DNA from 4 places in the Altererythrobacter epoxidivorans genome. Region 1 is predicted to be linked to each of the others. Evidence: predicted binding sites of a transcription regulator. Region 1 holds the regulator's gene; each other region holds the start of a gene.
What was found. Region 1 encodes LexA, which represses DNA repair genes until DNA is damaged. Its sites were predicted from a motif close to GTTCCNCNCTTGTTCT; they were not measured.
Positions count from the first base shown of each region.

Region 2: AMC99_RS11170 (ribonucleoside-diphosphate reductase subunit alpha) is a predicted target of LexA. The motif match lies at 4,625-4,640, and genes of this name have one in related genera.
Region 3: recA (recombinase RecA) is a predicted target of LexA. The motif match lies at 5,544-5,559, and genes of this name have one in related genera.
Region 4: AMC99_RS00260 (S24 family peptidase) is a predicted target of LexA. The motif match lies at 4,601-4,616, and genes of this name have one in related genera.

Region 1 covers NZ_CP012669.1:1,175,532-1,183,301, reverse strand. Annotated here, with positions in the region: gene AMC99_RS06000 (ComEC/Rec2 family competence protein) at 1-1,639, shown strand, start outside; gene lexA (transcriptional repressor LexA) at 1,663-2,352, opposite strand; gene AMC99_RS05990 (molybdopterin molybdotransferase MoeA) at 2,453-3,625, opposite strand; gene moaC (cyclic pyranopterin monophosphate synthase MoaC) at 3,625-4,104, opposite strand; gene trpC (indole-3-glycerol phosphate synthase TrpC) at 4,274-5,059, opposite strand; gene trpD (anthranilate phosphoribosyltransferase) at 5,056-6,048, opposite strand; gene AMC99_RS05970 (anthranilate synthase component II) at 6,045-6,629, opposite strand; gene pip (prolyl aminopeptidase) at 6,681-7,643, opposite strand; gene AMC99_RS05960 (phosphodiester glycosidase family protein) at 7,640-7,770, opposite strand, start outside.
Region 2 covers NZ_CP012669.1:2,250,711-2,258,480, forward strand. Annotated here, with positions in the region: gene AMC99_RS11150 (ribonucleotide-diphosphate reductase subunit beta) at 1-698, opposite strand, end outside; gene AMC99_RS11155 (PepSY domain-containing protein) at 991-1,380, opposite strand; gene AMC99_RS11160 (DUF2171 domain-containing protein) at 1,614-1,859, shown strand; gene AMC99_RS11165 (PilZ domain-containing protein) at 1,965-2,348, opposite strand; gene AMC99_RS11170 (ribonucleoside-diphosphate reductase subunit alpha) at 2,520-4,571, opposite strand; gene AMC99_RS11175 (alpha/beta fold hydrolase) at 5,259-6,155, opposite strand; gene AMC99_RS11180 (TonB family protein) at 6,277-6,750, opposite strand; gene nadB (L-aspartate oxidase) at 7,040-7,770, opposite strand, start outside.
Region 3 covers NZ_CP012669.1:1,419,185-1,426,954, forward strand. Annotated here, with positions in the region: gene AMC99_RS07140 (cation:proton antiporter domain-containing protein) at 1-421, shown strand, start outside; gene AMC99_RS14120 (hypothetical protein) at 477-653, shown strand; gene alaS (alanine--tRNA ligase) at 663-3,329, opposite strand; gene AMC99_RS07150 (class I SAM-dependent methyltransferase) at 3,383-4,207, opposite strand; gene recA (recombinase RecA) at 4,398-5,456, opposite strand; gene AMC99_RS07160 (response regulator) at 5,585-7,770, opposite strand, start outside.
Region 4 covers NZ_CP012669.1:49,122-56,891, reverse strand. Annotated here, with positions in the region: gene AMC99_RS00275 (DEAD/DEAH box helicase) at 1-1,803, opposite strand, end outside; gene AMC99_RS00270 (HNH endonuclease) at 1,796-2,620, opposite strand; gene AMC99_RS00265 (ATP-binding protein) at 2,622-4,259, opposite strand; gene AMC99_RS00260 (S24 family peptidase) at 4,685-5,320, shown strand; gene mobF (MobF family relaxase) at 5,335-7,770, opposite strand, start outside.

The DNA.
Region 1 (7,770 bases):
ATACCCTTCGGTGAGTGAGGGTTCGATCATCAAGCTTCGTGCTCGCCTGATGCCACCAGCGCCACCCATGTTTCCCGGCGGCTATAATTTTGCAAGGCGGGCGTGGTTCGACGGTTTGGCCGCCACGGGTAGCGCGATCGGGCAAGTGGAAGTCATCGACGGCGACCCAGCGCAATCCGGTCTCGCCAATGTCCAACGGCGGCTTGCCAGCCATGTTCGGAGCCAACTGGACGGTTCCGCGGGAGCTATTGCTGCAGCATTCGCCAGCGGAGATAGGGGGGCGATCTCCCCTGCCGACGATGAGGCTATGCGCGACGCCGGGCTGACGCACCTATTGTCGATCAGCGGCCTTCACGTGAGCGCGTTGATTGCCGGTGCATATTTTCTCGCCATCAGGCTCCTCGCGCTCTTTCCGGCAATCGCCCTGCGCGCCCGGCTTCCGATCGTTGCGGCCGCAGTCGCAGCAGGCGCCGGGATTGGATACACCCTGCTGACCGGAGCCGAAGTGCCGACTGTCAGGAGCTGCGTCGCCGCCTTGCTAGTATTGGGAGCGCTGGTGCTGGGTCGTGAGCCGCTGTCGCTGAGACTGGTCGCGGTAGCTGCCTTCACGGTTTTGCTGTTGTGGCCGGAGGCGATCGCCGGGCCGAGTTTCCAGATGAGCTTCGCCGCCGTCATAACAATAATCGCACTGCATGGTTCGCGGCCCGTGCGGGAGTTTCTCTCGCCGAGGGATGAAAATTGGCTTGCAAGGTTCGGTCGGCGAACACTCATGCTGTTAGTAACCGGCTTCGTTATCGAGATCGCGCTGATGCCGATTGTCCTGTTCCATTTTCACAGGGCGGGCGTTTACGGCGCGCTTGCCAACGTGATCGCTATCCCGCTCGTAACCTTTGTTTCCATGCCATTGATCGCGTTCGCACTGGCATTGGACGTGGTTGGGCTTGGCGCTCCCGCGTGGTGGATCGTGGAGCAGAGCCTCGACCTTCTCCTGAAGATCGCTCACACTACAGCAGCACAGCCGGGCGCGGTTAAACTGATGCCGCAAATGACATACGCGACGTTCGGTTTCTTCATCGCAGGCGGGCTTTGGCTTGCCTTGTGGAGTGGCAGGTTCCGGCTGCTCTCTGCTGTTCCGATTGCCATCGGATGCATCATGCTGGCGCGCACGCCTGTCCCTGACCTGCTCATATCAAGCGATGGTCGACACGTCGCCATCACAATGCCGGACAATAGATTGCTGAGCCTTCGCGATACGAGATCGGATTACGCAAGGGACAACATGATCGAACTGGCGGGAACCCGCAGTGAGCCCGTCCCGGTCGAAACTTGGCCAAGCGCCGATTGTTCTCCCGAATTCTGTGTCCTTGATATCGAACGCGACGGACGGAAGTGGTCGTTGCTGATGGCGCGAAACAGGGTCAGGGTAGAGGAGCGGTCACTCGCTGCCGCTTGCGAACGTTCCGACATTGTCGTGGCAGATCGCTGGCTACCGGCGTCTTGCAGGCCGCTCTGGCTGAAAGCGGACGCTGCCTATCTGAGGGAAAATGGCGGGTTATCGATCGACGTTGAGGGGCGAGAGATCACCACAGTGGCATCAGCGCAGGGGCAGCATGGTTGGTGGCAAGCCGCCGAGAAGTAGCGGCTCGCCAATCAACCGGATTTTCAGTGATAGCGGCGGAGCAATCCGGCTAGCTTGCCCTGAACAACCACTTCATGAGCATCGTAAATCTGCGGATCGTACATTCCGTTTGCCGGATCGAGCCGAACCTTGCCGTTCTCACGGCGCAAATACTTGAGTGTCGCTTCCTCGTTCCGCACCAGGGCGACAACGATTTCCCCGTCACGGACGGAATCGGTCCGGCGCACGAGGGCGAAATCACCATCGAAAATGCCCGCTTCGATCATCGAGTCGCCAGAGACTTCGAGCGCATAGTGCTCGCCAGGGCCGAGCAGGGCGGCAGGCACCGGCATCGATGACTGGCCTTCGATCGCCTCGATCGGGGCACCGGCTGCAATCCGGCCATGAAGCGGAACATCGATGATATCGTTGGCCGGTTCGGGCGTACGAGCCGCAGCTGCACGCGACATTGTGACAGGATCATTGGCTGCAACCGGACGCTTGACCGCAGGGGTCGCATCTTCGGGCTGCTTGATGACTTCAAGTGCGCGGGCGCGATTGGGAAGCCGGCGAATAAAGCCGCGTTCCTCGAGCGCGCTGATCAGGCGATGGACACCCGACTTGCTCTTGAGATCGAGCGCCTCCTTCATTTCTTCGAAGGATGGCGAAATTCCCGTATCTTCAAGCCGTTGCTGGATGAAGCGGATCAATTCGTGCTGCTTTGCCGTCAGCATGGCGAAAACCTCCTCTGGTCGCCCGTTCTCGTGCACCGATAAGGTGAACGAATAAGGAACAATTAGGCAACAGTTTTCACCAAGTCAAGCTGCGAGGCTGTTAGAGCAAGATGCACTCCACCCGTGAACCAGTCGCAAGCGCCGTGCTTTCAGCCGGACGATCAATAAGGCAGTTCGACGCAGCAAGCGTTGCAAGCGCGGATGAATCTTGCGAGTCCGAGGTGACAACCGTTGTCCCGTCCCAATATCCGCGCAGGAATTCCCGTCGCGATCCGGTCGGCGCCAGATCGCAACCCAATTTCGCTACGGCTCTGAATGGCATCGGAGCGGCCGCGCCCATCGCGGCTCTCGCATATGGCATGACGAAAAGGAGGCAGGTGACGAAGCTGGAAACAGGATTGCCGGGAAGCCCGAAGATCACGGTCTTCTCTCTCCGCGCCACCATCAACGGCTTGCCAGGCTTGATGGCCACTTTCCAGAAGTCGATGTGAGCGCCCCAGTTTTCGAGGGCAGGACGCATCAAATCGTGATCGCCGACAGATGCGCCGCCAGAAGTTACGAGCATGTCGAGGCCGTCGGCTGTCGCGAGGGCTTCTGCCAGGGCATCCGGATCGTCGCCGACAGGGCCGATCCTGACGATTTCGCAGCCCAGCTCTGCGAGCATCGCGGAGATCATCGCGCCATTCGATGCAGGTATCTGATCGGGTCCGCAATCTTCGGGATTTGCGGACAGCTCGTCACCGCTGTCGAGTACGCCGACCCGCAGGGGCTGCATTACCGGCAGCTTCGCATGGCCCGAGCCGATGGCGAGTGCGAGCTGTGCAGGTCCGATCCGCACGCCCGCCTTCAGCACGAGGTCGCCTTTGGCAAAGTCGAAGCCGCGGCGGCGAACGTGCTTGCCCCTATCCGGATGGTCATGCGTGCATTTGACCAGACCTCCTTCGACCTCTGCATTCTCCTGGATGAGAACTCGGTCCGCGCCTTCGGGCATGCTGGCGCCAGTAGAGATCCGCACGCATTCACCGGCACCGACCGGTTCTGCGAACGGGTGACCTGCGCGGCTCTCGCCAACCAGTTGCCACGGTCCGTCGCCGTTTAAAGCGTATCCATCCATTGCGGAGAGGTCTGCCGGGGGTTGGGTGCGGTTCGCCCTGAGGTCTTCGGCGAGGTAGCGTCCGATACATCGATCGACCGGCAGTGTGATAACAGGGCGCGGATCGACGAGATCCAATACACGGCTCTGTGCGTCTTCGAGGGATAGCAAGGCAGCCATCAGTCGGCGATTTCTGCCCGCCAGTGACCCGATTTGCCGCCGGTCTTCTCCAGGAGACGAACCCCTTCGATGACCATGCCTTTTTCAAGCGCCTTCGCCATATCGTAAATGGTGAGCAAGGCTGTGGATGCGGCGACCATTGCCTCCATTTCCACCCCGGTTTTCCCGGTGAGTGCGGCGGTTGCGGTTACGCGGATCGCGCAATCCTCGAAATCGAATTGCACTTCGACAGATTCGAGCCCGAGTGGATGGCAAAGCGGGATCAGGTCGGCCGTCTTCTTCGCTGCCATGATCCCGGCAATCCGCGCGGTGCCGAGAACGTCGCCTTTGGGAGCATCGCCAGCCCTGATCGCCGCAAGCGTTTCCGGCTTCATCGTGATGCGACCGCCTGCAACAGCCTTGCGCACCGTTTCCGCCTTTGCACCGACATCGACCATGCGCGCTTCGCCGCTTTCACCGAGATGGGTCAGATCGCTCATCCGCTTGCTCATTCTTCCGCTGCAAATCCTACTGGATGGAACACATGGAACACAGTCCATGTAGAGGAAAACTGGGGCGTCGGCGCAAGGCTGTCCTGGCGCATTTCAACCGGATGTCCCGAAGACTACATGCGCCGTGCCTGCCAGAAAATGCGGCAGTAGGATAGCGTCAGCCGAGCAGTAGCTTGCGAGTTGCAGCCTCGACATCAGCTTCGCGCATCAGGCTTTCCCCGACAAGGAAGGTTCGCACGCCTGCGCTGGCCAGCCGCAGGCAATCCCGGTGCGAGTTGATCCCGCTTTCGCCCACCAGCAAGGTCCCTTCAGGCGCAAGTCCCGCCAGCCGTTCGGTCGTCGCAAGGTCTGTCCTGAACGTCTTGAGGTCTCGGTTGTTGACCCCGATCAGGCGTGATTTCAGGCGCGATGCCCGTTCCATTTCGGCCTCGTCATGCACCTCGACGAGCACGTCCATCCCGCGTTCCAGCGCAGCAGCCTCGATTTCCTGCATTGCGCTGTCTTCCAGCGCAGCGACGATGATGAGGATCGCGTCTGCACCGATGCTGCGGGCTTCTGCGACTTGCCATGGTTCGACCATGAAATCCTTGCGCAGAACGGGGAGTGCGCATGCATTCCGCGCCGCGACGAGGTAATCTTCGTGACCCTGGAAATAGGGGGCATCGGTCAGGACGGAGAGACACGCCGCACCGCCTGCCTCGTAAGCCTCTGCGTGAGCCGGTGGGTCGAAGTCTGCGCGGATCAAGCCTTTCGAAGGCGATGCCTTCTTGATCTCCGCAATCAGGCCGAAACCGTCCGCACTGGCCGCTCGCAATGCTGCTTCGAAGCCGCGTGGAGCCGACTGTCCGGCTGCCTCGTGATCGAGCGCGGTGATCGACCTTTCGGCCCGCCGCTGCGCGACCTCGATGCGCTTGTTCTCGCAAATCTCGTCGAGCTTGTTCATCGGGCCATCTCGATCCAGTTGGCCAGCAGGCCCTTTGCCGCACCGCTATCGATCGCCTCGCCAGCCATAGCGGCAAGGTCGCCCAGCGTTTCCGTCTTGCCTGCAACGCGCAAGGTTGCCGCCGCATTGAACAGGACGGCATCGCGATATGGGCCGGGCGTCCCTTCGAGCAGGGCCTTGAGCGCGGCAGCATTGTGGACCGCGTCGCCGCCCCTGATCGCCTCGATCGGTGCGTGCGGCAGGCCCGCCATTTCCGCGTCCATGCGCCGCATGTCGAAATCATTGCCTTCGACAACTGCGACCTCGTTACCGCCGGCGAGGCTCAGCTCGTCCAGCCCCTCGTCACCCGATACGATCATCGTGTGGTCGGTGCCGAGTTTGGCCATAGCCTCTGCATAGATAGGCACGTACGCAGGGCGGGCGATACCGATCAGCTGCCGCTTCACCCGCGCGGGATTGGAAAGCGGCCCCATCAGGTTGAAGATGGTACGGCGCCCGATCCGGAGGCGGATAGGCTGGATGCGGCCCATCGCCGGGTGGTGGTTCTTCGCAAAGAGGAAGCAGATGCCGAGTTCCGCCAGCGTCTTTTCCGCCGTGCGACCAGCTGCTTCCATGTCGAGGCCGAGCGCCTCTAGCGTGTCGGCTGCACCCGACTTGGAAGAGGCAGCCCGGTTGCCATGCTTCGCCACCGGGATCCCGCAGGCTGCAACGACGAGGCTGACGGCGGTGGATACGTTCAGCGTATGATGGCCGTCGCCGCCGGTCCCGCAGCAGTCGATTGCATTTGCGGGTGCGTCGACCGGGATCAATCTTGCCCTGAGGGCACGTGCAGCCCCTGCGATCTCATCGGCGGTTTCACTCCGCTCCGTCATCGCGAGCAGGAAGCGGGCGATTTCCTCTTCACTCGCTTCGCCGTCGAGGATCCAGCCGAAGACTTCTTCAGCCTCGGCCTCGCTCATATGCGGTACTGCGAGAGGGAGCGTCTTCATTGCGGCACCCTCTCGTTCATCCCGCACATGTCGAGGAAGTTTGCGAGCAGGGCATGGCCGTGTTCGGTGGCGATGCTTTCCGGATGGAATTGCACGCCGTGGATCGGCAGTTCGCGGTGGCGGAACCCCATTGTGAAGCCATCGTCGGAGGTCGCATTGACGATCAGCTCTTCCGGCTGATCTTGCACCACGAGGCTGTGATAGCGGGTCGCGGTGAAGGGGGAGGGAATGCCTGCAAAAACGCCGCTGTCGTCATGCGTAATCGGGGAGGTCTTGCCATGCATCAGCCCGCCGCGGTCGACCCTGCCGCCGAAATGCTGGCCGATCGATTGATGGCCAAGGCACACGCCGAGGAGCGGCTTGCCCGCATCGGCGCATGCTGCCACGAGATCGAGGCTGATGCCCGCCTCCGTGGGAGTGCATGGGCCGGGCGAAATGAGGAAGCCGGCAGCATTGGTAGCGAGTGCCTCGGTCGCGGTAAGGGCATCGTTGCGCTCGACGCGGACCTCTGCACCCAGTTCCATCAGGTAATGGACTAGGTTGAAGGTGAAACTGTCGTAATTGTCGATGACGAGGATCATAGCCTGTGCGCCATCGCGGTTTGGCCCGCGGCAATCAAGACAGTTTTGGTTTCACCCACCGCGCTTGGCAAACTCGTCCGTCGCGCGGACCAGCCCGTCGATAATGCCCGGTTCGCCTGCAGAATGGCCCGCATCGTGCACGATCCTGAGATCGGCATCGGGCAGGGCCTTCATCACCTGCCAAGCCGAGACAGGCGGCGTGCAGATGTCGTGGCGACCCTGGACGATGATCATCGGAATGCCCCGGACCCGATCGATATCGCGCAGCAGCTGGCCCTCCTCGAGATAGAAATCGTTGAGGAAGAAGCGGGCGCAAATGCGCGCGAACGGTACAGCCTTCGACGGGTCGGCAAATTCGCTCAGCAGATCTTCATTGGGCAGCAGGGTCGAGACCGTACCTTCCCACATCGACCACTCGCGGGCTGCGGCAAGGCGGGTTGCCTCATCATCGCTGGTCAGGCGGTCGTGATAGGCTTTCACGAGGTCGCCGCGTTCGTCTTGCGGAATGTGGCCGCAGAACTGGTCCCACTGTTCGGCCATGATCTCGCCCGCGCCATAGCGATAGAGCCAGCCTTTCTCGCGCTCGGTCGCAAGGAATACGCCGCGCAGGATGATCTCGGTGGTCCGCTCGGGGTATTTCTCCGCATAGGCGAGCGATAGCGTCGCGCCCCAACTGCCGCCGAACACCTGCCATGCCTCGTGCCCGCACATTTCGCGCAGGCGCTCGATATCCTCGACGATACGCCAGGTATCGTTGTGCTCGATTTCGGCGAACGGCAGTGATTTGCCGCAACCGCGCTGGTCGAACAGGAGGACGTCGTAAAGCTCAGGGTTCCACTGGCGGCGATGGGACGGGCTCATCCCGCCGCCCGGGCCGCCGTGAAGGAAGACCGCAGGCTTTGCTCCGGGGGTTCCGACCCGCTCGTAATAGAGCGAATGGCCTTCGCCGACATCGAGCATACCGGTCTCGTATGGCTCGATTTCGGGATAGAGCGTGCGTTCGTAAGTGATCATGGCTGTTTCCTTGTCACGACGATGAGCGGCCCGATCGGGACGCCCTTGTCGAGCCTTCCGCTGGCGGGATTCCAGAGTGACGACACGTTCCCGTCGAGGAATAGCGCATTGGGCGTTTTCAACTCGT
Region 2 (7,770 bases), 1.1 Mb from region 1:
TCTTCGAGGCGCACCGACTTCTGGCAGATGTCGATGATGTCTTCCTTCACCGCCTTGGTGTAGCAGTCGCGTTCGCGAACGAATTCGTGGAACAGGCGCACGATCCCTTCGCAGTGGAGGCTTTCGTCGCGCACCGACCAGCTGACGATCTGCCCCATGCCCTTCATCTTGTTGAAGCGCGGGAAGTTCATCAACATGGCGAAGCTGGCGAACAGCTGCATGCCTTCGGTGAAGCCGCCGAATGCCGCCAGCGTGCGGGCGATATCCTCGTCCGTGTCGACGCCGAAGATCTGCAGGTAATCGTGCTTGTCCTTCATTTCCTCGTATTCGAGGAAGGCGCCATATTCGCTTTCGGGCATGCCGATCGTGTCGAGCAGGTGCGAATACGCCGCGATGTGGACCGTTTCCATGTTGCTGAACGCGGTCAGCATCATCTTGATTTCCGTCGGCTTGAACACGCGGCCATACTTGTCGTGATAGCAATCCTGCACCTCGACATCGGCCTGGGTGAAGAATCGGAAGATCTGCGTCAGCAGGTTGCGCTCGTGCTCGGACAGCTTCTGCGCCCAGTCGCGGCAGTCCTCGCCCAGCGGGACTTCTTCGGGCAGCCAGTGGACCTGCTGCTGGCGCTTCCAGAATTCATACGCCCACGGATATTCGAAGGGCTTGTAGGTCTTTCTGGCTTCGAGCAACGACATCTTGTGGTCCTTCTGATTGGCGCGTGAAGTCCCAGCATATGAATCATGGCTGTGATTCGATAGCAAGGGGTGAATTTATATGGGGTCTTTTCCACCCCTTTTCACCCCTCCCGGGCGCGGCGGCCCGCACCCGCGATGGCGATTGGCAGGCATGTGTAACCGGGGAGCCACGCAAGGGGCGCATCACTTTCACTGGGAAGCGAATTGCGCCCCAACCCCGCCGCAAACGAACCTCCACGGCGGGGCTGATAGGCGACTTGTGCGCCCTGCGCTGCACTGCGTCAGCGGGCGATTACTTCCAGAACCATCGGTCCTTTGCGTCGCGGCGACGGCGATCGAGCCACATCCGCACGTAGATCCACACGCCCGACAGCGCGAAGAACATCAGCGCCAGGCCCGAGAGGACACTGATCGCGGTGCCGGCGGGTCCGAATTCCTCGCCCGAGTGCAAGTGGTGGAAGAAGCCGACAAGGCTGCGCGGACCGGTTTCGGTGCGCGGCGGGCTGCAGCGCCATCCTTCGGGGCACTCGAATCCCGGCGGCGGGGTCTGTGCAGCAAGCTCGGCAGCGGTCGGCTCGGGCACCGGCCACAGCACCGCCCACTGGCTGAGCACGCCCGTCGTGGCGATGAAGAAAATGAAGATGCCGAAGAATACCGACAGCCAGCGGTGCCATTTGCGCATGTAAAGAGAATCCTGTTTGCGAGTGATTTGCAATTGCAACTACACGCTGGTGGCGATTAGGCAAGCGCTGGATTGTCGCGTTTGGTCGCGCGGGTGGATAGGCCCGATTTCTACCACTCCACGAGCCGTTCACGAGCTTCGACGAGCCGAGGAACGAATGCCCTCCCCGAGCCGTTATATAGACATAACCCATTCAAAAAGAACGCGAATTAGCGCGTTCGGAAAGAGAATTTATGTTTGAGAAGTTCCGCATCAACGAGCACATGGAAGTCGCAGATTGCAAGGGGAACCACGTGGGCACCGTCGATGAAGTCGATGGCGACGCGATCAAGCTGACCAAGTCTGACAGCAGCGACGACATGCACCATTTCCTCGCCATGTCCGACGTGGACAAGATCGACGACAACCGCGTCTATCTGAAGGAGGGCGTGCGCATCCCGGACGGTCTCGGCACCAAGGCGACACTCGAAAACGCCTGAACCAGCGATAATATGAAGCCGGAATAACCGGCATTAAGGCCCCGGCCCGATCTTCCCCTCATGAGGATCGCCCGGGGTTCTTGCGATTCCTGGCCGGAGAACCGGTCAGCAGAAACGGCGAACCATGCCGGTCGGCGCTGCCGGTTGCGGTGCAGCGGCTGGCCGTTCGGCAGGCAGGGACTCGACCGGCGCGCGCGGCGGCATCTTGCCGCTGAGCACCTGCTCGATCTCGTCGCCGCTCATCGGGCGGACGAAGGATACGCCTACCTGCCCGTCTTCGCGCCAGCGGACGAAGCAACGGTGCGGGCCCGTGCCATTGATCATGATGTTGGTCGGTGCGCCGACGAACAACGCCGGATCGTCATCCGCAAAACGGCATCCGCCATCCGAGAGGTCGTGCACGGTGATATCGAACAGCCGCCCCTGGCTGGTGCAGCACTGCCCCGCCAGTTCCGTCTGTTTACGTTCTACCTTGCGCGTTCTCATCATCGCAGACACCCCTGCCAGAAATGGCTCGAATTCCGGTGCATCCGGGATAGCGCAAGATGCCTAACGTCTCGTTAAGTCTGCTTGCAGGCATGGCGCGAAGCGGGAGCGGCAATGAAAAAGGGGACGCCCCTTCGGACATCCCCCTTTCGCAATCGAATTGATCCGATCGTTTTACTGGCAGGCGAGGCATTCCTCGTAGTCGGTCTGTTCGCCGCCCGCCTGAAGTTCGAACTTGGTAGCGTCCTTGGTGTTGTCCGCTTCCACGCCGCCGGCGAAACCGGCGCGCTGTACCGACTTCGAACGCAGGTAGTAGAGCGACTTGATGCCCTTCTCCCATGCCTGGAAGTGCAGCATCATCAGGTCCCACTTGTCGACGTCGGCCGGGATGAACAGGTTCAGCGACTGCGCCTGGTCGATGTAGGGCGCACGGTCTGCAGCGAATTCGAGCAGCCAGCGCTGGTCGATTTCGAAGCTGGTCTTGAAGGTCGCCTTTTCTTCCGGCGTCAGGAAGTCGAGGTGCTGGACCGAACCGCCCTTCTCGAGGATCGAGTTCCACACATTGGTCGAATCTTTCGACTTTTCGCGCAGCACCTTCTCCAGATACGGGTTCTTCACGATGAAGCTGCCCGACAGCGTCTTGTGCGTGTAGATATTGGCCGGGATCGGTTCGATACAGGCCGAAGCACCGCCGCAGATGATCGAGATCGACGCCGTCGGAGCGATCGCCATCTTGCAGCTGAAGCGTTCCATCGCGCCCATTTCTTCGGCGTCGGGGCAAGCACCGCGTTCTTGCGCCAGCAGCATCGATGCTTCCGAAGCCTTGCCCTGGATATGCTTGAACATCTTCAGGTTCCAGACCTTCGCCATCGGGCTTTCGAAGCCGATGTTCTTCTGCTGGAGGAAGGAGTGGAAGCCCATCACGCCGAGACCGACCGACCGTTCGCGCGCGGCCGAATACTTGGCGCGTGCCATTTCGTCGGGTGCGCGGTCGATATAGTCCTGCAGGACATTGTCGAGGAAGCGCATCACGTCTTCGATGAAGGTCTTGTCGCTGTTCCACTCGTCCCACTTTTCGAGGTTGAGCGAAGACAGGCAGCAAACCGCCGTACGGTCGTTGCCGAGGTGGTCGCGGCCAGTCGGCAGGGTGATCTCGGCGCAGAGGTTCGAGGTCGAGACCTTCAGGCCCAGTTCGCGGTGATGCTTGGGCATCATGCGGTTCACCGTGTCGGAGAACACGATGTAGGGCTCGCCCGTGGCAAGGCGGGTTTCAACCAGCTTCTGGAACAGCGAGCGCGCATTCACGGTGCTGCGAACGCTGCCGTCACGCGGGCTCTTGAGATCGAACTCCTCGCCGTTGCGGACCGCTTCCATGAAATCGTCGGTGACGAGCACGCCGTGGTGCAGGTTCAGCGCCTTGCGGTTGAAGTCGCCCGAAGGTTTGCGGATCTCGAGGAATTCCTCGATCTCGGGGTGCGAGATGTCGATGTAGCAGGCGGCCGAACCACGGCGCAGCGAACCCTGCGAAATCGCGAGCGTCAGGCTGTCCATCACGCGGACGAAGGGGATGATGCCGCTGGTCTTGCCGTTGAGGCCGACGGGTTCGCCGATGCCGCGGACATTGCCCCAATAGGTGCCGATGCCGCCGCCCTTCGAAGCGAGCCACACGTTCTCGTTCCAGGTGCCGACGATACCATCGAGGCTGTCTTCGACACTGTTGAGATAGCAGCTGATCGGCAGGCCGCGATTGGTGCCGCCATTCGACAGCACCGGCGTTGCCGGCATGAACCACAGCTTCGAAATATAGTCGTAGAGGCGCTGCGCGTGATCCTGATCGTCGGCATAGGCATCGGCCACGCGTGCGAACAGGTCCTGGTATTGTTCACCGGGCAGCAGATAGCGGTCGGTCAGGGTTTCCTTGCCGAATTCGGTCAGGTTCTCGTCACGCGATTCATCGATCGTGATGTTGAACCGGCGATCGTTGATCTTCTTCGAATCGATATCGACGGCGGATTTCGCGACCTGTGCCATGGCACCGGCCAGCGCTTCGCCGGCCTTTTCGGCGACCAGCTCGTCCGTGCCCTTGTCTGCCTGTTCCATGCCTACTGCCTTTGCCCCTTTCGCGGGCTTGGAGGACTTCGCCGTGGGCGCTTCGGGTGCCGGGGCCGTATTCGTAATATCTTGCTCCAGACCCATCGCCGCTTCGTCTCCAGTCCTCAATTCCATTTTTTGCCCCGCTTCCGTTCTGCCCCGAGGAACAACCGCTTCCAAGCGCCGATGTTCCGTATGTGTTCGACTCGGCAGGGATGCCCCCACCTAGCAATTTCCGGGCGTCGACGGTGAATTAGTTTTCCCGTTTTTGCCCACAGCTCTCAGACAAAATGCGACCCGCAAGACCGAATCGTTCCCTGCCCGCAGATATGGTGTTTCTGCGTCAAATAACTAGGTCTTGTGTGTGCCCCCGCGTCTGGAACCACTAGATAGTGAATCAGACGGGACTCGCACGCAAGAGGGTTAAACGCGATTAACCTTCAAGTTCCGGGGAAAGCATCGGGTGTGTTGCGCTGATAAAACAGGGCGACGCGTGGACAATCCTTGGGTTTGCCGCTGCGCAAGCCCCTAAATGAATCCGTGAAAAAATTTTTGCGGGCAAAAGGGCTGTGCAGGGGTTGAGAATCAATCGAATCCTGACGCGCAATTTTCGAATCCGGAGCCGCCCTCGGGGAAGGTCTCAAACTGCCTGCAAATGGCATGGGCACGTTCGCCGGATGCGCTCGACCGGCACGCCCGATGATCGGCCCGGGGGCCGTGTCCGTTAACGCTGTTCAACGCTGCACTGGCCCCGATTCGGATCGGCAGCGCCCCTTGCCCGATTCGCGGGGGAGAGAGATTCCCACCCCTCGCAAACCGGAATCAGGCGGTCGCCATTGCCGATTTCGCGTGGGCCGCAATCTCGTCTGCCAGCGTGTCGACGAGCGCCACCGGCAGATCGTGACCCCAGCCCGGGATCGTGCGGATCTTCGCGCCGCGGATGGCCTCTGCCGTGGCGCGGCCGCCCTCGACCCTGACCAGCGGATCGTCTTCGCCGTGCAGGACCAGCGTCGGCACATCGACCTTGGCCAACCGCGCCGTGCGGTCGCCATCGTCGATGATCGCGGCCATCTGGCGCACCATCCCTTCGGGATAGACCGACCGGCGCACGCCCTCGCGTACACGTTCTCGGTGCCATTCGGGATCGGGGCGATAGCCCGGACTGCCGATCGCCCGGGACACCTTCATCCCGTGTTCGACCAGCACATCTTCTTCCATAGATTGCGGACGCTGCGTCAGCGCCTGCATCGCGGTCTTTTGTGCCGGGGGCAGCTTAGGATTGCCGGTGGTCGAAAAGATCGAGGTCAGGCTGTTGACCCTTTCCGGGTGGTTCACGGCGACGAGCTGGGCGATCATCCCGCCCATCGATCCGCCGACGACATGTGCCTTGTCGATGCCAAGGCCGTCGAGCACGCCGACGCCGTCTGCCGCCATGTCGCTCAGCGTATAGGGAACCTTCGGCGGGAAACCGAGCCGCTTGCGGATCACGTGCCAGGCGATGCCGGGTACTTTTTCGCCATGCAGCTTGTCGCTCAGGCCGATATCGCGATTGTCGTAGCGAATGACGCGGAAGCCGCGCCCGGCGAGCGCTTCGACGAATTCCATCGGCCACAGCGTCATCTGCGCGCCGAGGCCCATGATCAGCAGCATGGGCGGATCGCCCGCATTGCCATGCTCGTCATATTCGAAATTCAGCCCGTTCGCCGATACCTGAGGCATGCCATCCCTTTCCCTGTTCCTCGCAACGAGAGAGCGGGCGATCGTGCCGCCCGCTCTACCTGTGTGTCAGTCTGGAGAATTATCCGGGAAACGGCAAGCAATGCCGCCGACAGGGTCCGGATCAGCCGCCGATCAGGATGACCTCTTCGGCATCGCCGCGTGCCATGCGGTCACGCTCGCTCTGGCGCAGTTCCTTCACGAAGTTCACCTTCTGCAGGTCGTTGCGGGCGAACACTATGTTGGCCTGGAACGTCCTGTTGGCAACGGAGCTGACAGGGGCATCGCCGAGGCTGTCGAGAAGCGAGACGGCTGTGATGGCATTGTCATCGGTGCGATCGTTGCCGGAACTGCGCATGACCGAGATGTCCTCTGCCTTGCCGTTCTGGTCGACGGTGAAGCGCAGTTGCACGATGCCCGGCTTCGATGCGCCATTGTGCCATTCGGCCTTTTCGAGCGCGCTGTTGAGTTCGTTGGTGACCCGCGCGGACCACTGGTCCATCTGCGGCTTCGTCTGCACGACGATGTCGTCGGCAAAGGCGGGAGCGGCAACTGTCATTGCGGTTGCGGCGAGGGCGAGCTTTACAAAATTCGTCATAGGATCATCCTTTCAATCTTGAGGGATGACCGGCCATTTTTGACCAAGGTTGCTGAGCACAGTCCCGTACACTCGTGCCAAGGCTACATAGGTCGATCGGGAGACGGACCCTGTCAGGGATTGGTCGCTTGGGGGTCGGGCCCGCCTCCTGTTTTGAAGATGGCAGGGGCCGACAAAAACACCAGTTGCGCTCTGCCAATCGCGGCTGCGCTCTGCGAAAGTCGATCAGGCCCGATGAACGGCGAACGATGCCCGACAAATGGAAATCGGGTGCCGGGGCCGTCCGCCGCTAGGGCACAAGGATAGTATCGCGCGCGACGGAATCGGTTTCGGGGTAGTCGAGCGTGAAGTGCAGCCCGCGGCTTTCGTGGCGCGCGAGGGCGCTCTTCACGATCAGTTCCGATGCCTTGAGCAGGTTGCGAAGCTCGATCAGGTCGGTCGTGACGCGGAAGTGGCCGTAATAATCCTCGACCTCGTCGGTCAGCAGCTTGATGCGGTGCGCGGCCCGTTCCAGCCGCTTGGTCGTCCGCACGATGCCGACATAGTTCCACATGAAGCGGCGTATCTCGGTCCAGTTCTGCTTGATAACGACTTCCTCGTCGGAATCGGTCACGCGGCTTTCGTCCCAGTCCTTGATCGGCGGAGGCGCATCGAGCTTGTCCCAGCAATCGAGGATGTCCTTCGCCGCGGCTTCCCCGAACACGAAGCATTCGAGCAGGCTGTTCGATGCGAGGCGGTTCGCCCCGTGCAGCCCGCTTTCGGTGCATTCGCCTGCCGCCCATAGCCCCGGAAGGTCGGTGCGCGCGTCGAGATCCACCAGAACGCCGCCGCAGGTGTAATGCTGCGCCGGGACGACAGGGATCGGACCTTTCGTCATGTCGATGCCCAGGCCCATCAGTTTTTCATGGATGGTCGGGAAATGCTCTTTCACGAATTCGGGCGGCTGGTGGCTGATGTCGAGGTGGACGTAGTCGAGGCCATAACGCTTGATCTGGTCGTCGTTCGCGCGCGCCACGATGT
Region 3 (7,770 bases), 240 kb from region 1:
CGAATCCGCCAAGAGAGATGGCTACCGCGCGACCTTCGGGGATGCCGGGCGCGGCGACGCGCTGAGCAGGTTGGGTATCGAGACTGCCCCTGCCGTCGTGCTGACGATGGACGAGCCGGTCCTGGCGCAGCGGCTCGTGGCGAAACTCCGCAAATCATATCCTGACCTGCTGATCGTGGCTCGTGCCCGCGACCCGGAACACGCCGCCGAACTTTACCGCGCAGGTGCGAGCCATGCGGTCCCGGAAACTCTGGAGAGTTCGCTACAACTTTCAGAAGCCGTGCTGGTCGATATCGGGGTCGCGATGGGACCGGTGATCGCCTCTATCCACGAGAAGCGCGACGAATTCCGCGTCAAGCTGGAGCGTGACGGAAACCTCGATTACCGCCCCAAGCTAAGGACCAGCAACGCCGAGGCCTGACAAGTTTCTCGAACCCATTTCCATGCTCATGCGTTGGAAAGGAAAGGAGAAAATTATGTCAGACCCGACGAAACCGACGCCCAATAGCGAAAAGTTCAAGCCGCAGAACGTCCAGGATCCGCTCAAGGATACCAATCCCCGCAACCAGCTGCGCGGTCAGCCCGGCGACACCCAGGGTTATGACATCGAAAGTGGCAGCAGCGGCGTGACAAAAAGCACGCCGGGCGCCTGATCCGACAGCTTAGGCGTTAGCCTTCGCGATTGCGTCCCTGACGGCAGCAAGAGCTTCCTCAGCCTTGCTTCCGTCGGGTCCGCCGCCTTGAGCCATGTCAGGCCGGCCACCGCCGCCCTTGCCGCCCAACGCTTCGACACCGACGCGTACGAGATCGACTGCGCTGAAGTGGTCCGTGAGATCGTCCGTGACTGCCGCCGCGAAAGCTGCCTTGCCGTCATTGACCGCGCAAATTGCCGCAATTCCGGATCCAAGGCGTCCCTTCGCTTCGTCGAGCAAGGGCCGAAGCTCCTTGGGATTGAGCCCCTCAAGAACTTGCCCACTGAATTTCACACCGACGATTTCTTCCTCGGCAGACGCATTCGCTCCACCTGCGCCGCCACCGCCCAAGGCCAGCGCCTTGCGCGCTTCTGCCAGCTCCTTTTCCAGCTTCTTGCGCTCTTCCAGCAGCGCCGCAATCCTGCCCGGGACCTCTTCAGGTGTAGCACGGATGGCCCCTGCTGCAGCCTTCAATGCCTCTTCACGGTCGACGAGCCAGCGCCTTGCAGATTCCCCGGTCAGAGCCTCGATACGGCGAACGCCCGAACTCACTGCGCCTTCCGACACGATCCGGAACACGCCGATGTCACCGGTGGCCTTCACATGGGTACCCCCGCAAAGTTCAACGGAGTAATTTCGGCCCTCGCCTCCCTTGCGCCCCATGGACAGGACCCGAACCTCGTCGCCGTACTTCTCGCCGAACAGCGCCATTGCGCCAGCTTCGATGGCATCTTCCGGGCTCATCAGCGTCGTACCGACGGGCTCATTTGCGCGGATCTCTGCATTCACCTCTGCTTCGATCGCAGCGATTTCATCTGCTTCGAGCGGCTTGGGATGCGAGAAGTCGAACCGGAACCGATCGGCTGCGACCAGTGATCCCTTCTGCGTCACATGCTCGCCGAGCTTGTTGCGCAAGGCAGCATGGACGAGGTGCGTGGCCGAATGATTGGCGCGAATGCGATCCCGCCGCTCGACATCGACTGAAAGGTGCACCGTATCGCCGACCTTGATCGAACCGGATTCGATCCTGGCCTGATGGGCATGGAGCCTGCCAAGCGGCTTGGAGGTATCTTCTACCTTTGCCGAGAGCCTGCTGGTCGACGTGATCGTGCCAGCATCGCCCGACTGACCGCCGCTTTCGCCATAGAACGGCGTCTGGTTGGTCAGGATGATCACGTTGTCGCCCGCAGCGGCGCTTTGGACCTCGGCGCCATCCTTCACGATGGCCACGACGTTACCTTCGCCGCTGGTCGAGGAATAGCCGGTGAATTCGGTCGCGCCTTCACGCTCGGCAATGTCGAACCAGACCTCGCTGTCAGCTGCCTGGCCGGAACCCTTCCAGGCTGCACGAGCAGCCGCCTTCTGGCGGTCCATCGCGGCGTCGAAACCGCCCCGGTCGACGCCGATGCCGCGCGAACGCAGGGCATCTTCGGTCAGGTCATAAGGGAAGCCGTAGGTATCGTAGAGCTTGAACGCGGTTTCGCCGTCCAGTTCGCCGCCTTCGCCCATGTCGCCGGTTGCTTCGTCGAGAAGCTTGAGGCCCTTGTCGAGGGTGCGCCGGAATTGCGTTTCTTCGCGTTCGAGCACTTCCTGGATCAGTGCCTGGCCGCGCTGAAGTTCGGGATATGCCTGCCCCATTTCAGTGACCAGAGCAGGTACCAAGCGGTGCATGAGAGGCTCTGAAGCACCCAGAAGGTGCGCATGGCGCATCGCGCGGCGCATGATGCGACGCAGGACATAGCCGCGCCCCTCGTTCGAGGGCAGAACACCATCGGCCATCAGGAAACTGGTGGAGCGCAGGTGATCGGCAATGACGCGGTGGCTGGCGGTCTTGTCCCCTTCAGCCTTTACGCCGGTCAGCGCTTCGCTCGCGCCGATCAGCGCCTTGAACGTATCGGTATCGTAATTATCGTGGACGCCCTGCATCACGGCAGCGACGCGTTCGATGCCCATGCCGGTATCGATGCTCGGCTTGGGAAGGTCACCAACGATTTCGTCGTTTTCCTGCGTGAACTGCATGAACACGAGGTTCCAGATCTCTACGAAACGATCGCCATCCTCTTCCGGCGATCCCGGAGGGCCGCCCCAGATGTGATCGCCATGGTCGTAGAAAACTTCGGAGCAGGGACCGCACGGCCCGTCCGAACCCATTGCCCAGAAATTGTCCTTGGTCGGGATGCGGATGATGCGCTCTTCCGGAAGGCCGGAAATCTTGCGCCAGAGGTCGAATGCCTCGTCATCGGTGTGATAGACGGTGGCGGTCAGCCGGTCGGGTGCAATGCCCCATTCCTTCGTCAGCAGGGTCCAGGCGTGAACGATCGCCTGTTCCTTGAAATAATCGCCGAACGAAAAATTGCCGAGCATCTCGAAGAAGGTGTGATGCCGAGCGGTGTAACCGACATTGTCGAGATCGTTGTGCTTGCCGCCGGCACGAACGCACTTTTGAGCGGTCGTCGCACGCGGCGCCGGAGGCGTTTCGAGGCCGGTAAAGGCGTTCTTGAACGGAACCATGCCCGCGTTGACGAACATCAACGTAGGATCGTTGTACGGCACGAGAGGTGCGCTAGGCACCTCGGCATGATCTGCACCGGCGAAATAGTCGAGGAAGGACCGGCGTATGTCGTTGGTCGAAGTCATGCCAGCGCAGTTAGGCGTTCACGCGCGAGGCGACAAGCCGCGAAGTGCAGTCTTCAAGCGGTTGCAGAGACAATCCATACCGACGCATCCATGGCGACGCGTCCGTCGGCGCAATTCTGCTGTGCCAAGGACCGCACCTTCTCGCGCATCGCCGGTCGCTCCTCTGCAGGAAGTTCGGCTATGGCACGAGCAGCGGGACCGATGCGGGCAAAATAGGCCATCGCCTCTTCGACAGGATCCTCGCCTGCTCCAGCAATCATCGAAAAGTCGAGCCGATCGAAGGCTATGTCGCGCCATCCGGCATCTGCCAGGATCCCTGCCACCCGGTCTTTATCAGAAAAGGCGAATGGTCCCGGCGCATGAGGGTCGGGCGGTGGTCCATCCGCAGGCGGCAGGATCTTGCCGAACTCACCGAAGAACGGGTTGTCGGCAACCGTCCGGAAGCAGGAAAATACGAGACCTGCACCGCGCACAGCCTGCCCCCGCAAGTGTGAGAAAGCAGCCACGGGATCATCGAAAAACATAACACCGTGCCGGGACATCAACACGTCCGGTCTCGCACCGGGTTCACAGGTCCATTCCGCAGCATTGGCAAGATCGAATGCGACGTTGTCATCCGCGGTAACGCGCGATTTCGCAGTCTCGATGAGGGCTGGTGAGAGGTCAATTCCTTGAACGAAGGCATCGGGCCTGTCACGCGCCACCAGCAACGACAGTTCGCCCGCTCCGCAACCGACATCGAGGACATTGGCCCCAGCAATGTCCGAAAGGCGGCGGCGCAGGTGCGGTGTCAGTTCACTGAAGCTCAGATCGGTCCGCTGCCATTCGGCAGCCCAGGATTGTCCGACCCTGCCCAGCCAGTCTTGCGCGCCTGTCATCACTTTCTCCCCCGTGCCTTCGTCCGTGCGCTTGGCATGAAGCGCAAGGTTTGGGCAAGGCCGGAGAAGTCCGGAAACGATGTTTCCACGTCACCCAAACGAAAAGCCGGCGGGAATTGCTGATCGAGGCAGCATCCGCCGGCTTTCCTTGTTTCCGAGCAACCCTTCGGTGCCCGCTTGAGCGATGATGTCAGTCTTCCGCGTCCGGGCCTGTCATCATCTCCTCGGCGACTTCGTCGGTCCGGCCGCGAATGGCAGCTTCCAACTTGTCGCAAATTTCGGGGTTTTCCTTGAGGTAGGTCTTCGCGTTTTCGCGGCCTTGGCCAATCCGGATACTGTCGTAAGAGAACCAGCTACCCGATTTTTCGACCACGCCGGCCTTGACCCCCAGATCGAGAATTTCGCCGATCTTGGAGATGCCCTCGCCATACATGATGTCGAATTCGACCTGCTTGAACGGCGGTGCCACCTTGTTCTTGACGACCTTGACGCGGGTGGCGTTGCCGACAACCTCGTCGCGGTCCTTGATCTGTCCTGTGCGACGGATGTCGAGGCGGACCGAAGCGTAGAACTTGAGCGCATTACCGCCAGTCGTGGTTTCCGGATTGCCGTACATCACGCCGATCTTCATGCGCAGCTGGTTGATGAAGATCACCATGCACTTGGAACGGTTGATCGACCCGGTGAGCTTGCGCAGGGATTGGGACATGAGGCGCGCCTGCAGGCCGACATGGGAATCGCCCATCTCGCCTTCGATTTCGGCGCGGGGGACCAGCGCAGCTACCGAGTCGACCACCAGCACGTCGATCGCGTTCGAACGTACCAGTGTATCGGTGATTTCGAGCGCCTGCTCGCCCGTGTCGGGCTGAGAGACGATCAGTTCGTCGATATCCACGCCCAGCTTCTTCGCATAGACGGGGTCAAGCGCGTGTTCGGCGTCGACGAAAGCGGCAGTCCCACCGTTCTTCTGCGCTTCTGCAATCACATGCAGCGCGAGAGTGGTCTTGCCCGAGCTTTCGGGGCCGTAAACTTCGATAACACGGCCCTTGGGCAGGCCGCCAATACCGAGCGCGATGTCGAGACCAAGCGAACCGGTCGAGATCGATTCGACGTTCATCGCTTCCTTCGAGCCCAGCTTCATGGCCGAACCCTTGCCGAAAGCACGGTCGATCTGTGCCAGTGCGGCGTCGAGCGCCTTTTGACGATCCACGGAATTTTCCTTTTCTACCAGCTTGAGATTCGCGGACATCGCATGGCCTCCTTCGCTTGCCTAGGGGTGCGACCGGGTTATCGACCGCCCCGCTGTAGGATTGCGATGTATTCCATTTGTTCTCATAGAACAAGTGGGGAACGAAATTTTTTTGCCGGGCTGGAAAATCAGCCCTTCTTCGTTCCTGCCTGGCGCATGATAGCTGCTACCCTGTCGCCGATCTGCTGGACGCTGAATGGCTTAGGCATGAAGTGCATGTTCGGAATATCGATGTCCTTGCGCAGCTGTTCTTCCGCATAGCCGGACATGAACAGGACGGGCAGCTGCGGCTTCAGCTTGCGGATCTCGCGGGCCATCGCGGGGCCATCGAGGCCGGGCATCACGACATCGCTGACGACCAAGTCGAACGCTCCGCCCTGTTCCACCGCGGTCAGGCCCTCTTCCCCGTCGGCGCAGGATGTCACGGTATAGCCGGCACGGGTCAGTGCGCGTTCCGCCACGGCACGCACCATGTCCTCGTCTTCGACAAGGAGGATGCTGCCCCCGCCCGACCATTCGCTGGACGGTTCGGGCTTTGTCGGTGCTTGAGCGGCGCGGCTCGGAACTTCGCCCTTGTGCACGGGCAGGTAGATCGTGAAGCGGGCACCGGTCGGGTACCCTTCGGCGTTCTTCACATTGTCTGCAAAGATGAAACCGCCCGATTGCTTCACGATGCCATAGACGGTCGAAAGGCCAAGGCCGGTGCCCTTCCCTTGCTCTTTCGTCGTGAAGAACGGCTCGAACAGCTTGGGCAAGGCTTCGGCAGGGATGCCCCCGCCGTTGTCCTGCACGATCAGGACAGCATAGTCGGCCGCCGGAAGGATTTCCGAGCCCATCTGCTGGACCTGGGTGGAGGTAACACGCCGCGTCAGGAGGGATATCCGCCCCGCCTTCACACCATGCGACTGGATCGCATCGCGCGCATTGACGGCCAGGTTCATGATGACCTGCTCAAGCTGCTGTGGGTCGGCGCGCACCGGCCCAAGGTCGCGATCATGCTGGACGTAATAGTCGATCTTGTTGCCAATCAGGCGAGTGATGAGCGGGCTGACTTCGCTGACCACGTCCGGCAGCTGGAGTATCTCGGGGCGCAAGGTCTGCTGGCGCGAGAATGCCAGCAATTGCCTGGTAAGCGCCGCCGCACGGTTTGAATTTGCGCGAATTTGCTGGATGTCGTCGTAATCGCTGTCGCCCGGTGTATGGCGCAGCAGCATGAGATCGCATGTGCCGATAATTGCAGTCAGCACATTGTTGAAGTCATGCGCGACGCCGCCAGCAAGCTGGCCGACCGCCTGCATCTTGGTCGCCTGGGCGACTTGCCGCTTCAGCTGCGTTTCCTCGGACGAATCCGTGAGGCTTAGCAGTACCGCCGCTTCGCCCAGTCCGCGCACACCGGCGAGGCCCATCGACACCGGCTCGTCCGGGTTGGAAACGAGCCTGATCGCCACATCACCGCTGGTCGCGGGCCCACGCCCATGGCGACGCACGGCATCAGAAAGTGGCCCCTTGTCTTCGCGAACGACCAGGTCGGTCGGGAAAGCCGGCAGGCCGCGATCTTCCCTTTCGACAGAGCGCAGGAAGGCATCGTTCCCGAACAGGAAACGGCCATCGCGATCCGTCATGGCAAGGCCGAGCGGAAGCTGTCCGAGCAAGGCTTCGAGCTGGGCGACACCGGCTTGCGATGGACCGTCCCATCCGCTGCCGATCCCGACGCCGCTATCGACGAGCAGCATCAACGATTGCCCCTTGTCGGGCGCAGAACCGCTGCGTTTCTCGACCGCATCCAGCGGAACATGTATCAGGGTCTGGGGCGTACCGCCCCGCCCTTCGCGCGAGAAATATATGCGATCGCGCTCGTCGGATCGCAGGAATCCCACGAAATCCTGCCCAGCCAGTGTCGCATTGGGATCGCCCGCGGCACGTTCGGCGAAGCCGGTGCTTACGCTCTTGATAACGCCCTGAGGCGTAGTGATGACCGCTTCGATGCCGGAACGCGAGAGCATCCGGCCAAGTTCGCCTGTCACGTCGATATCGATCGATTCGTCTTTGACTTGGCCTGCGCATGGCGCGAACCGCCAGACGAGATGATCCTCGCCGCGACCGGCGCGCTCTGCATGGACCTGCCAGCGCGCTTCGAAGTCTTCACTCTCACCGAGCGCGGACGCCTGCGACACACCATCACGCCACGCCTCGCGCGCTAGCCTCACGAGTGCCTCGAGTTCGCCGGGCTTGGCAGGAAGGTTCGGCGGTGCACTTTGCGAACCGAACCACTCGACAAATGTGCCATTCGCACAGACCAGCCGGTTTGCGCGAT
Region 4 (7,770 bases), 1.1 Mb from region 1:
TGAAAGGGCCCGCCTCAGATCATCTGCATCACGTGTCGATACCGGGACTGCTTCGTTGCCAAGTTCGCGGCGCCACTGAGATCGGTCAATCATCACCCGTTCGACCGTGTCCTCGTAAAACAGCCGGTAGATATAGACAGGTTCGGTCTGCCCGCGTCGGTGCGCGCGGGCGCTTGCCTGGGATTCAAGTGCAGGGTTCCATGCCTGGGTGAAGTGAATGACTACCGTTGCAGCTGTTATATTGAGTCCGGCACCCGCCGCTTTTGGATTGAGTACAAGGCAGCTCGGCCCATCGTGGCAGGAGAATGCGTCAACGATTGCCTGCCGCTCTTCCTGCGGCGTGGCCCCGTTGATCGCCCCCCAGTATGCATCCGGCAGCCGTCCCTGTGTTGCCTCACGGAGAATCTCGCCACAGCGATTGAAAATTGCGAAGATCAGAACCTTGCGTCCGCTCCTGAACGCCTCTTCGAGAATAGCGATTGCGCGCTCCACCTTCGGTGTGAAGAGCGGCATTCCGGCTGACGGCTTGATCCCAGCGTCCTGATCCCTCTCGGGGTCGCCCGATCCTTGCAGCCAGGGATGGGCGCAGAAGAGCTGCAACTGACCTGTCGCGACGAGATTGCCTGCCACAGGGTACTTCTCAAGCGTCTCGGCCAGTACTTCATCATAACGCCGGGAAAGCTCATCGCCGAGTTCGAGTGGCAGATCGATATCGATGCGCTCCGGAAGGTCGCCGGCGACATCCCTCACTTTTCGGCAGAGAACAACGGGATCGGTCAGACGAGCCAGATTCTTTGCCGATTCCTCGGAGTCCGGATGATCGGCTTCAAAGTCCTGCCGACTTCCCAGCAATCCAGGTATCGCGAGGTCGGCAAGCGACCAGAGATCCAGGAGCGATGTCTCGACCGGCGTCCCTGTCATCGGAATGGTTCGCTGCCTGGGAATCCTCCCGACTGACCGCCTGCGCCCGGAATCGGGGTTTTTCAGAGCCTGCGCCTCATCACAGATCAGCCATGACCAGGTCATGCCTGCAAAAATGGATATATCGTTGACCACAGTGTCGTAGGTTGAAAGCACGACCTGGGCCCGCTGCAGACCCGCGGTGATGCCGGTTCTGTTGTGTCCGCGGTGGATGAGAACAGAAAGCTCGGGCGCGAACTTCATTATCTCCTTCCGCCAGTTGGCGATCAGGCTCGTCGGGCAGATGATGAGGGCTGGTCGTGACGTTTCCGGTTTTTCGCAGAGCAGCAGGGCAATAATCTGGATGGTCTTTCCGAGCCCCATCTCGTCAGCGAGAATGAGGCCGCCAGTATGCCGTATGGTCTGGTCCATCCATGCTACGCCCTGAGCCTGATACGGGAACAGAGTCGCATGCAGACCCGGAATGTCCTGATCCGGGCGCAGGTCGGCAGCAGCCGATTGCGCTGAGTGGAAGACGCTCTCTTCAGCTATGACAGGTATGTCGGGATTACCCAGCCGGACAAGACGCACCACATCGGGAAAGCTGAGCGTTTTCGGCAGCTGCCCGCCCAGCATCTGCCGGACTATGGCCGGCGTATCGTGAGGAAGTGGGCGGATTACATTTCCGTCGGCGACCCAGTTGTAGTCCGGGCCGGGCGCGTCCCAGACTTTCTTTTCCCCCCGCACAGTTCTGGTGCCAGCAACGTGGATCGCAAAACCAGCACCCTCTTTCCGGATCCGGATTTCCGGCTGCACAACTCTTGACGACAGCTCCCAGCCCTGAGGAGGTGCCGCTGAAAGCTGCCTGAAATCGGCAGGAAGCGGTGCAGGCCCGTCAGTCACTGGACAGCTTGCTTCTGAGTTCTGCAGGTGTCCACGGAACAGGGCGCCTTGTGTGGACCGCGCGGTGACAGTTTGGGCAAAGTGGTATCAGGTCTGTTGCCGGATCGTATGGTCTGGGGTCCCCGGAAAGAGACAGAGGCTGCAGGTGATGCACTTCAATGATAGCCCCGGCATCGCCGTAGAGTTTGCCGGGAATAAGACTGCAGATCTTGCAGACGGCCCCGTGGATACGCAGGCAGAGCAAACGATTGCGTGGGTTCCGTTCGCGCCGGCGTACGACGGTGAGTTTAACGGCGCCTTCAGTCAGTGCTTCCTGATCGGACGGGGCGCTTTCCTCGATCGGGTCGTATCCATAAAGTTCTGCCATTGCGGCAAGAACAGGGATGACGAGCTCACGGCAGGTCTCTGCAACGGAATCATCGTCAAACCGGCTCTCGATACCCCGTTTCTCTGCGATAATCGTGAAACTGCCATTGTCGATTATCCAGTCATCGGTTGTCTGACCGTTAGCGATTTTCAGATTTGCGCTCGATGCTACTGATGCGACGAGTGCCCTTGCGAGCTGGAGCTCTTCTGCGCTTGCCTGCTGCATCTGCCGGATCGTATCAGCTGCAAAATTGCCGAATGCCAGCTTCGCTTCAAAGCGGCGCAGACCCGTGGGCCGAAGAGTGACTATCGGGCTGTGAGAGCGCTCAAGGTCTGCAAACCAGAGCCTGATCGCTGTCTGCACTCCGGACCTGTCTTCCTCCAGGCAAATTGCAGCGCCGGTTCCCTCCTCGACTTCCTGGCGGATCAGAGCCTGCTTCTCGGCAAGCATCTCAGTCCCCTTCTTCGTCCCCGGCCTCTGTCAGCTCTTCGTCGTCGGGCAGAGGCACTTCACGCAGCAGCTTCTTGAGATTGGTCGAAATCTCGTTGCGTATGTCCTCAAATATAGGCTCAAGGTCATCGTTGGTGTTGTTCTGCTCAGCCACAGCAAAAGCCCACAGCAGCAGATCCATACCCTCGACTGCATAGCCACTGGCGGCAGCCCTCTGATAGATTTTCAGATAGAAGTCGTGGTGCTTGTTAATGCGGACGCCTGCCACGAAGCCTGACTCTGCATCGCTGCGCATGGCCGGTTCCCAGAGATCACCGGACGTAATGGTTTCAACAGCTTCAACGTGAATGCTGTCCGGGTTTACGTGCGTATCCACGGGCACCCGGAGCTTTATGCCTGCACCGCGATTGTTGTTGAGCGTAGCGGTTTTCTGACCCGCGTCGGCAGACTGAACGTCCGGTTTTTTGGTCGAAGGCGTATTGCCGATGACTTTATTCGCGCTGCCGTGATCGACGCCGCGCTCGACCGCAGCTGCCTTCTCCTTGCGTCGGTAGCGGTTTCCTGCCTCGCGATAAGTCGGCTGAAGCAAGGTCTTGAGCGCTTCCTCAAGGGCCGGATCGAAGAGAATTTTCGACTTCTTGACGTCGACTTTGAAGGCCTCATCAAGCTTATGAGTGAAGTCGAACTCGACGCGCAGCAATGATGTATGCGGCTCAACAGCGCCAAACACGCCGAGCCAGCCACCCTGCTGGATCACACGCCCTTCGCGATGAATGTAAAACCCTTGGCCGCGGTTGGTGATATTCGCGACTTTCTGCTCGTCTTTGGTGAGATCCCGGCGGTTGGGCAGAATCCACGCCCTGATTTGCGCTGTTTCAACCGACCCGTCTTCCAGTTCGATCTCAAGCTTCTGCTGTTCAGGCGAGAGGACCTGATCGGCCTTTTCAGGATAAAACGGGTTCCACGGTCTGACTTGCTCGCCATTTACGGTTATCGAGACGTGCCTCTCACGATCGTCCCCTTTGTCGAGGAAGCGATAATAAATGAGAGCGACATGGTCGATCAGCCGCTCACCCAGTCGTCTGATTGCAGCCTGTTCTCTCGCGCCACCCGGATCGTCATATTCTTTCGACAACAGACGGTCGCATTTGGACCAGACCACTAGCGTGCCCTTGTCACCGCAAAGCTCTTCAAAGAGCTCATAGTCGTCTGCGGTCATTTCTTCGCGGAGCATTTCCCACTGATTCTGCTCTTCGACATGCTCAAGGTCCCAAGCGAGCTTAGCGAAGTCAGCCTCTTCGGACTCGCGGGAAATGACCGTAAACCTAAGGCAGACTGAACTGGATGCCGTCTTGAGACCAAGGCCAAATTTGCCGAGACTGGCGAGATTAGCTCTGGCAGGCGCCCCGTAACGCATAGCGTCGAACAGCATCTCGCTGTCCATTCCATCACCATTGTCACCGAAGCAAACGAATTTACGGCCGTCTTCGGACAGCTCTATTCGTACATTGACCTCGGTCGCGTTGGCCGCGATTGAATTGTCGATGATGTCAGCGGCGGCGGTATTGAAACTGTAGCCTGTGTCCCGAAGCCCGTAAATGAGCCGTGGCGCGTCGGGTTGATTAATCAGATCATTCACTTAGCCGCCCCCTTGAAGGAGGGCACCTTTGCTGAAATCCAGCCCGCTACCCCCCGCGTCGAACGGCATCGAACTTAGCGGGATGATCGTTAAATGAAAGCTGACAAACGATTTGCGTTCAAAGACTGTCTCCGTTTCGCACCTCGGCATGGCTGAGATAGACCTCAACTTTTTCCAAGGTCCGTCGCCGCGGCCGCCTTCCCTGTCTTAAGTCCAGGACAAACCGCGGATCGCCAACCGCCCGACGACCGAACCGTGTCGCCGACATGTGCGATTCTTTCAAATGACGCTCAATGCGATCCAGCAATTTCATGGCCTTCCTCGACTCACTCAGCACTTGTGTTCCTATTTTGTTCTTAGTAGGAAGGTTCCATCGAGTCTAGGAGATTTCCTTCTCTCCTGAGACCGTCAGAAGGAACGACACGATGGAACATGTCAGAGAGGAGCTTGATCGCCTGATCCAGCAGCGACGGCTCGGATATTCCTCGATCTCGCGGATGATCGGACGAAACTCGTCCTACATTCAGCAGTTCATCAAGCGCGGCTCGCCGCGAAAGCTGGATGACGATGACCGGCGCACGCTTGCCAGCTTCTTCGGGGTCGACGAGCAAGTGCTTGGCGGACCGCCCGCGCCCATACGTGACGGGTTGATCGAAATACCCGTGCTCAATGTCGATGCATCGGCGGGCTTTGGAGCGATTGCCGAAAGCGAGACCGCCCATACCCGCTTTGGTTTCGACGAACGCTGGCTTGGCCGGCTAACGCGGGCAAAAAGCGCCAGCCTTTCGATCATCCACGTCCTGGGCGACTCCATGGAACCGACACTCAGCGATGGCGACGAGGTGCTGGTCGATGCATCGGACCAAGGCTCGCGGTTGCGTGACGGCATCTACGTCCTGCGCGCCGACGACGCGCTGGTGGTCAAACGCGTGACGCTAAAGCCCGGTGGCCGCAAGATCACCATCAGCAGCGATAATTCGGCTTATCCCAGCTGGGACGACGTCGATCGGTCCGAAATCCAAGTGGTCGGGCGTGTCATCTGGTTCGGACGCGCGCTTTAGGAGCTCCCCTCGGCTTAAATCCCGATTTCGAACGGCTTTACCTTTTCCTTTGTGAGTTCGGGCTTGTCACTTGCAGGCAAAGCACTGCCAACATCCTTGTCTTGCGAAAGCCCGTTGGCAGCTGCCGCTTTGAGCCTTTGTGTTACTTCAAGTGCCGACGCTTTCTCGCCGCTGTTGGACTTGATGGCCCGGCCGAGTTTCTCGGCATTGTCTGCAATCAGCGTAAGGCCGTCGCGAAGCCGGGTGACAGTGACCAGGAAGGTCTGCCGATTGGCGAGATTGCGTTCGCGGCTGTCCATCACTGCGATCCCGCGATCCGAGGTAAGTCCCTGCGCCATATGCGCATTGAGGGCGTAGGCGAGGTTCAAGCGTTTGAGCATGGGGTCGCCGCGGCTCAGGCGAAGCTCCTTGCCCGCTGATGTCTTCACCAAGACGCCCTTTGTGTCGATGGCCACGATCCTGGCCTGGTCGGCATTGAATAGCCCGCGCTTGTGGTCGTTGTCGGTCCAACGGATCTTGTCACCCTCGATGATGGAAAGCGATTTGCGTTCGAAGAGCGACAGCCGGCTCTCGACTGCGCCCGGCCGTAATCGCGCGGGATTGAACTTGTGAACCCGCCCCTTCCTGTCCTCAAGCACGAGCTGCTTGCGCGCATGGTCGATGGTCTTGACGGTGTAGTCGCCCTTGGAGAGTTTCTGCGTGCTGTCGCGCGAGCGAAAGTTGAGGACCATGCCCGGCTGATATGTGCGAAGGTATCGCAGCTCCTCGTGTGTCACATTCACCCGCGAATGAACGGTCAGCCGGCCCGATCGTGGGCCGAGCTCGCCGTTGGCCTTGAGTCCGCGCTGAACAGCCTCGTTGACCGCAGAACGTAAAGCCCGTCCCGAAGCGTAGATCGAGGTCCGATCCCGATCCGCCGGGCTGAGCGAAAGCCACTTTTCGGCAGCAACAATCGCACTGTCCCCGCGAGCCTTGATGGTTGAAGGAGCAAGAGCCTGGAGCGCATCGTCGATGCGTCCCTCCTGCGCGGCGGCCTGGGCTCGCCGCAGGATGGGATCGCGGCCGCGCAAATTCACATCCATGTTGGCGCGCTCGATCCCGGCCTGCTGGACGAGGTCGAAGGGCTTACCGGCATCGACGGCGCCTAACTGTCGCTTGTCGCCGACGAGAACCAGACGATGGACTTCGGCAAGGTTCGCCAGCCGTACCAACTTGGCCTTGTCGTCGTTCGACACCATCGACGCCTCATCGAGCACCAGGACATGGTCTCCGAGAGCGCTCCGAGCCTCACCCAGCAACGTGGCATTTCCCGGCTCGTGCAGCAGCCTGCCCCATTGGGCGAGAAAGCGGGCGATGGTCATCGAACGGATGCCGGTGTCGCGCTCGAGCATCTGGACGAGCGTGTTCTGCACGGCGAGCCCCAGCACTTGCTTGCCTTCCTCGCGGACCAGTTGGGCGACCGGCTTCATCACGCTGCTCTTGCCGGCCCCGGCTACACCCTGGATTGCAACGATCCTGTCGCGCGACGAAAGGACAAGGCCCGCCGCATCCTCCTGCCCTTCGTTGAGCAAAATTCCGTGGTTGATCGCTGCAACAGCCTGAACCCGTTCTGCTGCGTCTTTCCGATCCAGGATGGGCAACACCGCACCTCGTCCCTGGTCGACATTCGCGAGAATTGTGCTTTCAAGGTCCAGCGCCTCCCGGCTCGCCAGCCAGCCTCTATGTTCGCCTTTGCCGGGCTCGAGTGCGCCGCCTCTGACCAATGCGTTCACACGGGTTTCGATGTGGTCGACCGTCGTCGGAAGCCCAAAATCGAGCGCAGCCTTCAGCAATCCCTCACGCGGGAAGGCTGCCTCGCGCTGCGAGAGATGGCGTACCGCAGAGGCCACGGCCTGTGCGGCCGCGATGGTCGGCGCATCCTGCTTGAGGACATGGGCAGGGATCAGTGGATCGGCCGGATCGCCCTTGATCCGCTGCGCAAACTCCCTCAGTTTCGCAATCCCGCGCTGAAGGAGGCTTTGCTCTTTCGAGCCTCCGGCGACCCTCGCCGCGGCACGCATCTGGGATGCGTCAATCAGACCACCGAGATCGAGACCGACCTCTTCGGCTCGCTGGCGCCACGACGAAAGAAGGCCCTCGCGATCGCGCACTGGCTCTTTGCCTTTGCGTGTTTCCAGCGTTGCGACAATCCCTGCCTCCAGTCCGCTCCCGCGCCTGGCTGCGAGGACTTCTTCGCGCCGCGTCGAAAAGGCCATGACCTGCTCGCGGGCAATGCCTCCGGCTTCGAAGTTGCCATGCTTTCCAACCGGCCCAGCCTCGTAGCCCATCTTCTCGACTGCCAGACGAAAGCGAGCCATGGTCATCGAGTTGAGCAGCGTGTTGAACGACCAAAGTTTGTCATTGCGAAGCGCGCGCCACTTTCCGTCGCTGCCTTGCGTGACATTCGCCAC